Regions from separate parts of the Pseudomonas sp. LBUM1649 genome, predicted to be linked through region 2. Evidence: predicted binding sites of a transcription regulator. Region 2 holds the regulator's gene; each other region holds the start of a gene.
What was found. Region 2 encodes sigma-54, which starts transcription at its own class of promoters, with help from an activator protein. Its sites were predicted from a motif close to ANTGGCATNNANNTTGCTNT; they were not measured.
Positions count from the first base shown of each region.

Region 1: a site for sigma-54 is predicted at 2,264-2,283, ahead of ACA058_RS22560 (circularly permuted type 2 ATP-grasp protein). Genes of this name have one in related genera too.
Region 3: a site for sigma-54 is predicted at 2,188-2,207, ahead of ACA058_RS22245 (CmpA/NrtA family ABC transporter substrate-binding protein). Genes of this name have one in related genera too.

Region 1 covers NZ_CP166807.1:4,893,553-4,897,671, reverse strand. The annotation lists gene ACA058_RS22585 (methyl-accepting chemotaxis protein) at 1-79, opposite strand, end outside; gene ACA058_RS22580 (hypothetical protein) at 259-789, shown strand; gene ACA058_RS22575 (PLDc N-terminal domain-containing protein) at 872-1,063, shown strand; gene ACA058_RS22570 (hypothetical protein) at 1,201-1,434, shown strand; gene ACA058_RS22565 (ribonuclease E inhibitor RraB) at 1,655-1,999, shown strand; gene ACA058_RS22560 (circularly permuted type 2 ATP-grasp protein) at 2,316-3,725, shown strand; gene ACA058_RS22555 (alpha-E domain-containing protein) at 3,738-4,119, shown strand, end outside.
Region 2 covers NZ_CP166807.1:889,544-893,662, reverse strand. The annotation lists gene lptB (LPS export ABC transporter ATP-binding protein) at 1-633, shown strand, start outside; gene ACA058_RS03935 (RNA polymerase factor sigma-54) at 818-2,311, shown strand; gene hpf (ribosome hibernation-promoting factor, HPF/YfiA family) at 2,387-2,695, shown strand; gene ptsN (PTS IIA-like nitrogen regulatory protein PtsN) at 2,708-3,172, shown strand; gene rapZ (RNase adapter RapZ) at 3,175-4,032, shown strand; gene ACA058_RS03915 (HPr family phosphocarrier protein) at 4,048-4,119, shown strand, end outside.
Region 3 covers NZ_CP166807.1:4,828,195-4,832,313, reverse strand. The annotation lists partial or broken gene ACA058_RS22255 (transposase) at 1-177, shown strand, start outside; gene ACA058_RS22250 (ANTAR domain-containing response regulator) at 268-843, opposite strand; gene ACA058_RS22245 (CmpA/NrtA family ABC transporter substrate-binding protein) at 859-2,070, opposite strand; gene ACA058_RS22240 (quinone-dependent dihydroorotate dehydrogenase) at 2,300-3,319, shown strand; gene rmf (ribosome modulation factor) at 3,620-3,835, opposite strand.

The DNA.
Region 1 (4,119 bases), 2.7 Mb from region 2:
GTAGCGTGGTGACGAAGGCGACGGCATTCACCGCCCAGAATTTGTACTTCAGTGAGATGTTGCTAAGCCAGGCACCCATGGAGGTCTTCTCTGATAGCGGAAACAGTTTTGGCAAGGTGCCATTATTGTGCCGCTATTCGTTGGTCGAACGCTTGATGCAGGTCAACATCGCGAGCCTTGCTTGCCCGCCGCCATCGCAGAGCGTAATGCGCTATCCTGCGCGCCCTCAAAAATTTTCTTGCTACAGGATCCGCCCCCATGAAAGCCGCACTCATCGAACTCATCAGTAACATCAGCTCCGGGTGCATGGGCGATGACGAAATCGAGAAAGTCGCTGACGAAGCGGCCCAGGCTTACGCTGATCCAGCGGCTTTCCTGAGCGCCAACCCGGACATCAACTACGACGACAGCTTCCCGATCCCGCTGGGTGAGTGGGTGGTCGTTGGCAGCCTGCCCGAGACAGTGCTGTTCCAGGCCGACACCTATGTGGACCTGTTCGCCCAGATCGTTGCCTCGTTCGGCCCGGGGGTGGCGTTCAATCTCAAGCCCAAGCAACTGGCCAAGACCGAAGCCCTGACCGCGCTGAACCGCATCCAGGTGCAGATGAGCAGCCTGAATAAGGAAAACGGCGGTTACACGCTGATGAACTTCAGCCAGTTGCTGGACGATGAACTGCAAGTGGTACTGGTCTACGGCAATGCTGTTCCGCGGGTACTCGAGCTGTGCGCCAAAGTTGGAATCGCCGCCGCTCCGTCGCTGGAAGCCTTGAAAGTGGCGATCCACGTCTGAACCGGTAAAGCTGTCAAAAAAAAGGAACCCTGGTCAGGGCCGGCTATCCTAAGAGGGCATATCACTCTTAGGGAGCGTCATCATGGGTTCCACGTTCAACAGCCTGGTTGGCCTGATCATTCTTGCCCTGGACATCTGGGCAATCATCAACGTGTTGAAAAGCGGTGCCGAAACCGGGATGAAAATCTTCTGGGTGCTGTTGATCCTGTTGCTGCCGGTTCTGGGCCTGATTATCTGGGCCATTGCCGGTCCCCGGGGGAATGTGCGCATCTGACAGAGGAACACCGTCTGTACGGGGCGTAAGGCGGTCTTTTTGGATGCCTGCTATTGTTGATTCGCCGGAACATTTGCCCAGTGTTCAGGGTCGAGATAGGTGTAAGCCCATCCATGGGTTTTATCGAGGAGGCACCGATGCAAAAGTGGAAAGTCACTTTCGTGGATGATCATGGTGAAGTGATCGACGAAGTCTTCGAGTGCGAGGAGTGCCCGGATCACGAGCAAGCCGCCAGACTGATCAAGGAACGGTTCCTTCCCGTGGCCGCCGAACTGGATCTGAACGATCTGGAGGGGCGCACCACTGACGCAGGCGTCAAAAGCCTGAAAACCCAGAACAGTATTGAAATCCGCAGCATTACCCCCGTCTGAACCTCTTCTTGTCATCGACGACAGCAAAATCAGGCCTTGGCAGCGGCTCTATCTTGGGGCTACTCTGCAATCGAGATCAGCGAATGGATCGCTAAGGTCTGGTCTTGTCAGCTCCATGCTTGTTTCCCATCGGCAAATCGGTTGTCGATTCGTGCGCACCATCGGGTTGCGCACGTAGGGAGTACGGAAAGTCTATCCATCAGTTTGAGGAGGACGTTTCATGAGCACAGCCTATCAAGAAGACATCAGCAGCAGTGTACTGCGCCGCATGAAAGAAGGTGGTTTCGACTTTTCCCGGTTCCATCCCATCGAGTTCTACGCCATTTTCCCGGACGAGGAGCGGGCACGCAGGGCGGCAGGTCATTTCCACCGTGGTGAATCCCTGGATGCGCAAGTCAGTGTGCGCGACGATGGCGCCTGGGCGCTGGAGTTGTGCAAAGTCATGTATGCCACCTATGACGACATTGGCGATTTCGAACAGGGTTTCGAGGCAGTGGTTGAGCCTCTGGGCGGCATCATTGAAGGCTGGGGTGTGAAACAGGAGGTACGAGGGCGACTCGCATAAACTTATGAACAGTGACAACCTGCAATAGCGGCTGACCTTCGGGTTGGCCGTTTTCGTTTTTGCCCAAGCTTTTTTGCCCAGGGAAAATTGAACAGGGCCGATCCCATAGCCAGCAAGCCGGCGCCTACAGTCTATGCTGGTGATGGGCGACAACAACGCCTTGCAATGAAGCGGGGGCAGTCAGGTTGGGGCATTTGCCGCACAGGATTGGTGCGGTACTCGCGTGGTAATTATCCAACTGATTGAAATCTAAGCGTTTCTGCCGATGGCACGGGCTTTGCGAAGGCCTGGATGTCCGGGTGACAAGGAGTACGGCATGATCCGCACCTATTTTGATGAGATGTACGATGCCGGCGGCCAGGTCCGCCCGCATTATCGGGAGTTTGCCCGTTGGCTGGCCGAAACGCCTGACGAGCTTTTGGCACAACGGCGACGCGAGGCCGATCTGTTATTTCATCGCGCCGGGATCACATTCACGCTTTACGGTGATGAGCAGGGGACAGAGCGCCTGATTCCCTTCGACACCATCCCTCGCAGCATCCCCGCCAGTGAATGGCGGGTGGTCGAGCGCGGCTGCATCCAGCGGGTCAAGGCGCTGAACATGTTCCTCGCCGACCTGTACCACGAGCAACGCATCATCAAGGCCGGGATCATTCCGGCCGAGCAGGTGCTGGCCAACGAGCAATACCAGCTGGCAATGCAGGGTCTGGACCTGCACCGTGATATCTATTCGCACATTTCCGGCGTCGACCTGGTGCGCGACGGCGACGGCACGTACTACGTGCTCGAAGACAATCTTCGTACACCGAGCGGCGTCAGCTACATGCTCGAAGACCGCAAGATGATGATGCGACTGTTCCCCGAGCTGTTTGCGGCCCAGCGCATTGCCCCGATCGACCATTATCCGAACCTGTTGCTCGACACCCTGAAAAGCTCAAGCCCGATCGATAACCCGAGCGTCGTGGTGCTGACGCCGGGGCGCTTCAACAGCGCGTTCTTCGAGCATGCGTTCCTGGCGCGGGAAATGGGTGTCGAGCTGGTGGAGGGCGCGGATCTGTTCGTGCGTGACGACAAGGTGTTCATGCGCACGACCGACGGACCGAAAGCCGTCGACGTGATTTACCGCCGTCTCGACGATGCGTTCCTCGACCCGCTGGCGTTCAATCCCGACTCGATGCTTGGCGTGCCGGGGCTGCTGTCGTCCTATCGTTCCGGCAATGTCGTGTTGGCGAACGCCATCGGTACCGGGGTGGCGGACGACAAATCGGTCTATCCGTTCGTCACCGACATGATCCGTTTCTATCTGGACGAAGAACCGATCCTGAAAAACGTACCCACCTGGCAGTGTCGCAATCCTTCTGAACTGTCCCACGTTCTGGCCAATCTTCCAGAGCTGGTGGTCAAGGAAACCCAGGGCTCCGGCGGCTACGGAATGCTGGTGGGGCCCGCGGCGACCGCAGCGGAAATCGAAGCCTTCCGCGCGCGCATCATCGCCAAGCCCCATGCCTACATCGCACAGCCGACGCTGTCGCTGTCGACCTGTCCGACCTTTGTCGAAAGCGGCATCGCGCCACGCCACATCGACCTGCGTCCGTTTGTATTGTCTGGCCGCGAAACCCGGGTCGTACCCGGCGGTTTGACCCGTGTCGCCCTGCGCGAAGGCTCCCTGGTGGTGAACTCCTCCCAGGGCGGTGGAACCAAGGACACCTGGGTGGTCGAGGATTGAAGGAAGCCTGACATGTTAAGTAGAACTGCCTCGGATTTGTATTGGATGTCGCGTTACCTGGAGCGGGCGGAAAACCTCGCACGGATGCTCGACATCAGTTATTCGCTGTCGCTGATGCCGCAGGATGGCCGCGGTAATGGCCTGCACGAATTGGCCATGCCGTTGCTGATTACTGGCACGCTGGACGATTACCTCGAACGCCATGGCGATCTGCATGCCGAACGGCTGCTGCATTTCTTTGCCCTGGACGCGGCCAACCCGGCCAGCATCTACAGCTGCCTAGGCGCCGCACGGGCCAGTGCCCATGCGGTGCGTGGACGCATCACCGCCGACATGTGGGAAAACATCAACGCCACCTGGCTGGAGATTCGCGGCATCGCCGAACAGGGCCTGA
Region 2 (4,119 bases):
GTCGGCCTGCTTGGCCCCAACGGCGCCGGCAAGACCACCTGCTTCTACATGATCGTCGGCCTGGTACAGGCCGATCAGGGCCGCGTGCTGATCGATGACCTCGACGTCAGCCACCAGCCGATGCACGGTCGCGCCAAGGCGGGCATCGGTTATCTGCCGCAAGAAGCGTCGATCTTCCGCAAACTGTCGGTGGCCGACAACATCATGGCCATCCTCGAGACCCGCAAGGAACTCGACAAGGCCGGTCGCCGCAAGGAACTGGAAAGCCTGCTGCAGGAGTTCCACATCAGCCACATCCGCGACAACCTCGGCATGAGCCTGTCCGGCGGCGAACGCCGCCGCGTGGAAATCGCCCGGGCACTGGCCACCAACCCGAAATTCATCCTGCTCGACGAACCTTTCGCCGGCGTGGACCCGATTTCGGTGGGCGACATCAAGCAGATCATCCACCACCTCAAGGCCAAGGGCATCGGCGTGCTGATCACCGACCACAACGTCCGTGAAACCCTGGATATCTGTGAAACCGCCTACATTGTCAACGATGGCCAACTGATCGCCGAAGGCGACGCTGAAACCATCCTGGCCAACGACCTGGTGAAGGAAGTGTATCTGGGGCATGAATTCCGTCTGTAAGCGTCGAGGTGTCCGGCGGGTCGCCCGAGCGCATGCCGCAATAAAAAATCAACCTTTTTTTATTGTTACAGCGCTCTAGGCAAACGCCGCGGTTTCGGGCATATAATTTGCTTATGTTTGGCGCTCCGGCGCCCTGTAGTGGATGGCGCATGTGCGCCGGCGAATAAGGTGTTAAGCCCCTGCCATGAAACCATCGCTAGTCTTGAGAATGGGCCAGCAGCTGACGATGACACCGCAGCTGCAACAGGCCATCCGCCTGCTCCAATTGTCGACCCTGGACCTGCAACAGGAAATCCAGGAGGCCCTGGAGTCAAATCCGATGCTCGAGCGCCAGGAAGAAGGCGACGACTTCGACAATTCCGACCCTCTGGCCGACAGCGCCGAACACAAACCCAACACCGAGATCCAGGAACCCTCTTACCAGGAAAGCGCCCCGACGGTCGATAACATCGAGGAAGGCGACTGGAACGAGCGCATTCCCAACGAACTGCCTGTCGACACCGCCTGGGAAGACGTCTACCAGACCAGCGCCAGCAGCCTGCCGAGCAACGATGACGACGAGTGGGATTTCACCACCCGCACATCGGCCGGCGAGAGCCTGCAAAGCCACCTGCTGTGGCAATTGAACCTGGCACCGATGTCCGACACCGATCGCTTGATTGCCGTGACCCTGATCGATTGCATCAACAACCAGGGTTATCTGGACGAGACCCTGGAGGAAATCCTCGAAGCCTTCGATCCGGAACTGGACATCGAACTGGACGAAATCGAAGCCGTCCTGCACCGCATCCAGCAATTCGAACCCGCCGGCATCGGTGCACGCAACCTGGGCGAATGCCTGCTGCTGCAATTGCGCCAGCTACCCGCCAAGACGCCTTGGCTGGCCGAAGCCAAGCGCCTGGTCACTGACTACATCGACTTGCTCGGCAGCCGCGACTACAGTCAACTGATGCGCCGCATGAAGCTCAAGGAAGATGAACTGCGCCAGGTGATCGAACTGGTCCAGAGCCTCAACCCGCGCCCAGGCTCGCAAATCGAATCGACCGAAGCCGAATACGTGGTTCCCGACGTGATCGTGCGCAAGGACAACGAACGCTGGCTGGTGGAGCTCAACCAGGAGTCGGTGCCTCGCCTGCGGGTCAACGCCCAGTATGCAGGCTTCGTTCGCCGTGCCGACACCAGCGCCGACAATACCTTCATGCGCAATCAGCTGCAGGAAGCCCGCTGGTTCATCAAGAGCCTGCAAAGCCGTAACGAAACCCTGATGAAAGTGGCCACGCAGATCGTCGAGCATCAGCGCGGCTTCCTGGAGTACGGCGACGAAGCCATGAAACCATTGGTCCTGCATGACATCGCCGAAGCGGTCGGCATGCACGAGTCGACGATTTCGCGGGTGACCACGCAGAAATTCATGCATACCCCTCGGGGCATCTATGAACTGAAATACTTTTTCTCCAGCCACGTCAGCACCTCCGAGGGCGGAGAATGCTCGTCCACGGCGATTCGCGCGATCATCAAAAAACTGGTGGCTGCGGAAAATCAGAAAAAGCCGTTGAGTGACAGCAAGATCGCTGGTTTACTGGAGGCACAAGGCATTCAGGTGGCTCGCCGCACCGTCGCCAAGTACCGCGAATCCCTGGGGATCGCGCCTTCGAGCGAACGCAAGCGGTTGATGTAGGGCCACGCCACAGCGTTCCAGTGGCAGATCATCTGGATCTGCCGCTTTATGCACTGGCAACGAAGGAGAAGCTGTATGCAAGTCAACATCAGTGGACACCAACTGGAAGTGACCGAACCTCTTCGCTCCTACATCGGCGAAAAACTCGAACGATTGGAGCGACATTTCGACAAGATCACCAACGTGCAGGTCACGATGACGGTCGAAAAGCTGAAGCAGAAAATCGAAGCCACGCTGCATATTCCCGGCAATGAAGTGGTCGCCAACGCGGAACATACCGATATGTACGCGGCAATTGACGCACTGACCGACAAGCTGGATAAACAACTCAAAAAGCATAAGGAAAAGACCCAGAGCCTCCTCCAGGGCGCTACGGGTCGTTAACACTCCCAACCCATGATCCGACTTGAAAGCATCCTGACCCCCGGCCGTTCCCTGGTGAACGTGCCGGGCGGCAGTAAAAAGAAAGCCCTCGAGCAAATTGCCAACCTCATCCATCGCGAAGTGCCGGATCTGGCCATGCAGGATGTCTTCGAGAGCCTGGTCGCCCGTGAAAAACTCGGCTCAACCGGTTTTGGTAACGGCATTGCCATCCCCCACTGCCGTCTCAAGGGCTGTGATGCGCCCATCAGTGCCTTGATGCATCTGGACGCCCCCATCGATTTCGACGCCATCGATGGCGCACCGGTTGACCTGTTGTTCGTGCTACTGGTCCCGGAAGCCGCTACCGATGCGCACCTGGAGCTGTTACGCCAGATCGCCAGCATGCTCGACCGCAAGGAAGTGCGCGAAAAACTGCGCAGCGCCCCGAGCAATGAAGCCTTGTATCAGGTTGTCCTGGACGAGCAAAACGGTCATTAATCATGCGCTTGATCATCGTCAGCGGTCGTTCCGGCTCAGGCAAAAGTACCGCCCTCGACGTCCTCGAGGACAACGGCTACTACTGCATTGATAACCTGCCTGCCGGGTTGCTGCCCGAACTGGCCGAGCGAGCGCTGATACATACCGAGCTGGCACAACCGCTGGTTGCCGTATCCATCGATGCTCGCAACCTGCCAAGTCACCTGTCGCGGTTCCCCGAGTTGCTGGCAGACGTGCGCAGTCGCCACATCCAGTGCGATGTCCTGTACCTGGATGCCGACGAAGAAACCCTGCTCAAACGCTTCTCGGAAACCCGTCGGCGTCACCCGCTGAGCAATGCCAACCGCTCACTGGCCGAAGCGATCAACGACGAGACCACCCTGCTCGGCCCGATTGCCGACCTTGCCGATCTCAAGCTCAACACCACCAGCCTGAATTTGTATCAACTGCGCGATACCATCAAGCTGCGCCTGCTGAACCAGCCGGAACCCGGTACGGCATTCCTCGTGGAGTCGTTCGGGTTCAAGCGTGGCATGCCGGTCGACGCCGACCTGGTATTCGATGTGCGCTGCCTGCCCAATCCTTACTGGAAGCCGGAACTGCGCGAGCAGTCCGGGCTCGACCAACCGGTGGCCGATTACCTGGCGGCACAACCTGATGTCGAGGAAATGTTCCAGGACATTTCTACTTACTTGCTCAAATGGCTGCCACGCTTTGCCGCCAGCAACCGTGCCTATGTCACCATTGCCATTGGCTGTACCGGCGGCCATCACCGCTCCGTTTACCTGACTGAACGTCTTGGCCAGGTCCTGCAGCAATCCCTGAAGAATGTCCAGGTTCGCCACCGCGACCTCAGCTAAAGGATTCACACCGCGATGCCTGCTCTGGAAATCGAAATCATCAACAAGCTGGGCCTACATGCCCGCGCTTCGGCAAAATTCGTTGGG
Region 3 (4,119 bases), 2.7 Mb from region 2:
ATAGAGAGCTTTTTCGGAACACTGAAGTCGGAGTTTTTCTACCTCAACCGTTTTGAAAGCATAGAAGAACTGCAAACGGGCCTGGACAAGTACATCCGTTACTACAACCATGACCGAATCAAATCGAAGCTCGGCGGACTGAGCCCTGTGGAATACAGAACACGATCCGCTGGCTAGCGACAAAGACCGTCCAACATTTGGGGGTCAGTTCAACCTTGTAGGAGCAAAGCTTGCTCGCGATGGCGTCCTTTCAGGCGCTATAGGGGTTCAGCCGAGCAACTCACTCATGGCAATAATCTGTTCCGCCACCTGGATCAGCTTCTGCTGGCGGCTCATCGCCTGGCGACGCATCAGGGTGTAGGCCTCTTCTTCGTTGCAGTCCTTCATCTTCATCAGCAGTCCTTTGGCCAATTCGATGCGCTTGCGCTCGGCCAATTGCTGGTCACGGGCGTGCAGTTGGGCGCGCAGGGCCTGGTCGCTTTCGAAGCGCGCCATGGCCACGTCGAGAATCGGTTGCAGGCGCTGTGCGTGAATGCCTTCGACGATGTAGGCACTGACCCCGGACTTGATCGCCTGGCGCATCACATCGGGGTCGTGTTCGTCGGTAAACATCACAATTGGCCGTGGCTGGTCGCGGCTGACCAGTACCACTTGCTCCATGACATCGCGGCTCGGTGACTCGGTATCGATCAGGATCACGTCCGGGCGCACCGTTTCGACGCGCTCGGGCAGGTCGATGGTCAGCCCGGATTCGTCGATGACCTCGAAACCGGCCTCGGTCAGGGCGGCTTTCAAGCGGCCGACTTTTTTCGCGGTGTCGTTGATCAGCAGGATACGCAACATGTCTGCAGTCTCCTGTCAGCGGCTGGCGAGAAGTGGCGAGCTGTCGCTCATGGCGTGCAACTTGAAGCTGCGGGCGTAACCGGCCGGGTCCGAACCGTCCCAGACCTTGCCGTCGATCAACTGGCTGCTGCGCATCTCATTGCCTGGGGCGGCGATACCGACGGCGCCGGCGGCTTCACGGTATAAGTCTAGTTGTTGCACCTGGCGGGCAACGGCGAGGTAATCGGGGTCGTCGCGCAACAGGCCCCAGCGACGGAACTGGGTCATGAACCACATGCCATCGGACAGGTAGGGCAGGTTGACCGCCCCCTCTCCATGGAAGCGCAGCGCGTGCGGGTCTTGCCATTCGTTGCCGAGGCCGTCGGCATAGTCACCCAGCAGCCGCGGTTCGATGCACGGCAGCGGCGCATCGAGGTACTGCGGTGCGCTGAGCAATTGCGCGGTACTGCGGCGATTCTCGGTGCTGTCGTCGATGAAGCGGCTGGCTTCGAGGATCGCCATCACCAGCGCACGGGCGGTGTTGGGGTATTGCTCGACGAAGGCGCGAGTACAGCCGAGGACTTTTTCCGGATGGTCCGGCCAGATGGCCTGGGACGTGGACATGGTAAAGCCGAGGTGCTGCTTCACCGCGCTGTCGGCCCAGGGCTCGCCGACGCAGAAACCGTCGATACGCCCGGCTTGCAGGTGCGCAACCATCTGCGGTGGCGGCACCACCACGCTGTCGACATCGTGCAGCGGATGAATGCCCTGGCTCGCCAGCCAGTAGTACAACCACATGGCATGGGTGCCGGTGGGAAAGGTCTGGGCGAAGGTCAGTTTTGGGCGAGTTTGGTGCACGTGACGGTCCAGTGCTTCAGGACTGGTCACGCCGACGGCCTGCAAGCCGTGGGAGAGATTGATGCTCTGGCCGTTCTGGTTCAGGCTCATGAGCACCGCCATGTCGGTGGGGGCGACACCACCGATGCCCAGATGCACGGCGTAGATCAAGCCGTAGAGGCTGTGGGCGGCGTCGAGTTCGCCGCTGACCAGTTTGTCCCGCAGGTTGGCCCAGGACGACTGGCGCTTGAGGTTCAAGGTCAGCCCGTAGGGCTGGGCGAAGCCCTGGGTCGCGGCCACCACCACCGAAGCGCAGTCGCTCAAGGCCATGAAGCCGAGGTTGATTTCGGTCTTTTCCGGGGCATCGCTGCCATTTACCCAGGCCAAGGGGCCGGTTGAGGGTTCGTTCATCGATTTCGCACCTTCCAAAAAAAACGTCGTCCCGGACCCCGTATGAGCTGGGCCGGCTGACGACGCCATTGTCCTGGCACGCATTCCGCCGTTGGCCTGCGTGCTGATGCCTGTGCTGGTGCAAGGCATATGCCATCGCCCTATGATTTTGTCGCGCGCCTCGCTTGCGACCCCGATGCGCGGGTATAATCGCCGCCTCATTTCGCCGCCAATCGAGTCAACCCCGCCCATGTACACCCTGGCCCGTCAACTGTTGTTCAAACTTTCCCCGGAAACCTCCCACGATCTGTCCCTGGACCTGATCGGCGCGGGCGGGCGTCTGGGGCTCAACGGTTTGCTGTGCAAGTCTCCGGCAAAACTGCCGGTGAATGTCATGGGCCTGGACTTCCCGAACCCGGTGGGCCTGGCCGCCGGCCTGGACAAGAATGGCGCGGCCATCGATGGCTTTGCGCAACTGGGTTTTGGTTTTGTCGAAATCGGCACCATCACCCCGCGTGCGCAACCGGGCAATCCGAAACCCCGGTTGTTCCGGCTGCCGGAGGCCGAGGCGATCATCAACCGCATGGGCTTCAACAACCTTGGCGTCGATCACCTGCTGGCCCGCGTTGCGGCCGCCAAGTACAAGGGCGTGCTGGGCATCAATATCGGCAAGAACTTCGACACCCCGGTCGAGCGCGCGGTGGACGACTACCTGATCTGCCTGGACAAGGTCTACGCCCACGCCAGCTATGTGACGGTCAACGTCAGCTCGCCCAATACCCCGGGCCTGCGCAGCCTGCAATTCGGTGACTCGCTCAAGCAGCTGCTGGCTGACCTCGCCACGCGTCGGGCAGAACTGGCGCTGCGTCACGGCAGGCACGTGCCGCTGGCGATCAAGATCGCGCCGGACATGACCGACGAAGAAACCGCGCAGGTCGCACAGGCGTTGATCGAAACCGGGATGGACGCGGTCATCGCCACCAACACCACCTTGAGTCGCGTGGGTGTTGAAGGCATGGAACATGGTGACGAGGCGGGCGGTCTGTCCGGCGCACCGGTGCGTGACAAGAGCACGCACACCGTGAAGGTGCTGGCTTCGGAACTGGGCGGTCGCTTGCCGATCATCGCGGCGGGCGGCATCACCGAAGGCCGGCACGCGGCGGAGAAAATCAACGCGGGTGCGAGCCTGGTGCAGATCTACTCGGGCTTTATCTACAAGGGCCCGGCCCTGATTCGTGAATCTGTGGATGCCATCGCTGCCCTGCGCTAATACGATGGCGAGGGCTTTTGTGGCGAAGGGATTCATCTGTGGCGAGGGGATTCATCCCCGTTCGGCGGCGAAGCCGTCGCAAAACCTGCTTGCGAGGTTTGACTGAAGAAAGCAGGGGGCCGCTTCGCGACCCAACGGGGATAAATCCCCTCGCCACAAGGTGCCTCAGCGTTAGTGTTTTCAAGGCATAAAAAAGGGCCCCTTCAAAGGAGCCCCTGGGCCGTAGCCCGCCGTCCGGATGGGACGTGCGTGGTTAATTCGCTACATGATCAGATTGTGTGTCGGAGTGTGTGCCCCGTGTTAGCCGACGGCGTGAAGTTCGTTGAGTCTGTGGATTCCCGCAGTGCCGGTCATACCGTCCCAATTGTCGCCGCGTCCTTCGCGCCAGCCGTTAATCCAGGCTTGGCGTACCGACGGTAGAGTAAATGGGCAAAGCTCACGGGATTTGCCACCAACGCCATATTGATATCCGCGCAAAAATGCTCTTTCCAACGGATCACGCTTAAGTCTTCTCATAGGGTGTTGCCCTCACTTGTTGACTGTATTTATCGCGTTGACCTCAATCGAGGTCTGGCAGAAAAACTCTGCCGTTGGGGGCTCGTTGCCGGCGTGACGAGCCAAGGTGTTGGCGTCATTGCGCCGCCAACCTGTATTGAGTTCTAACCAATGCGTCACATCGAGGGAATGATCGTTTTGTCATAAGGACGTAACTGTTAATGTGCTATGGCACTAAGTAACTTGATGTTTTTGGCGTATTTATTGATCAAACCCCGGTATGATCGGCCCTGCGTTGGATGATC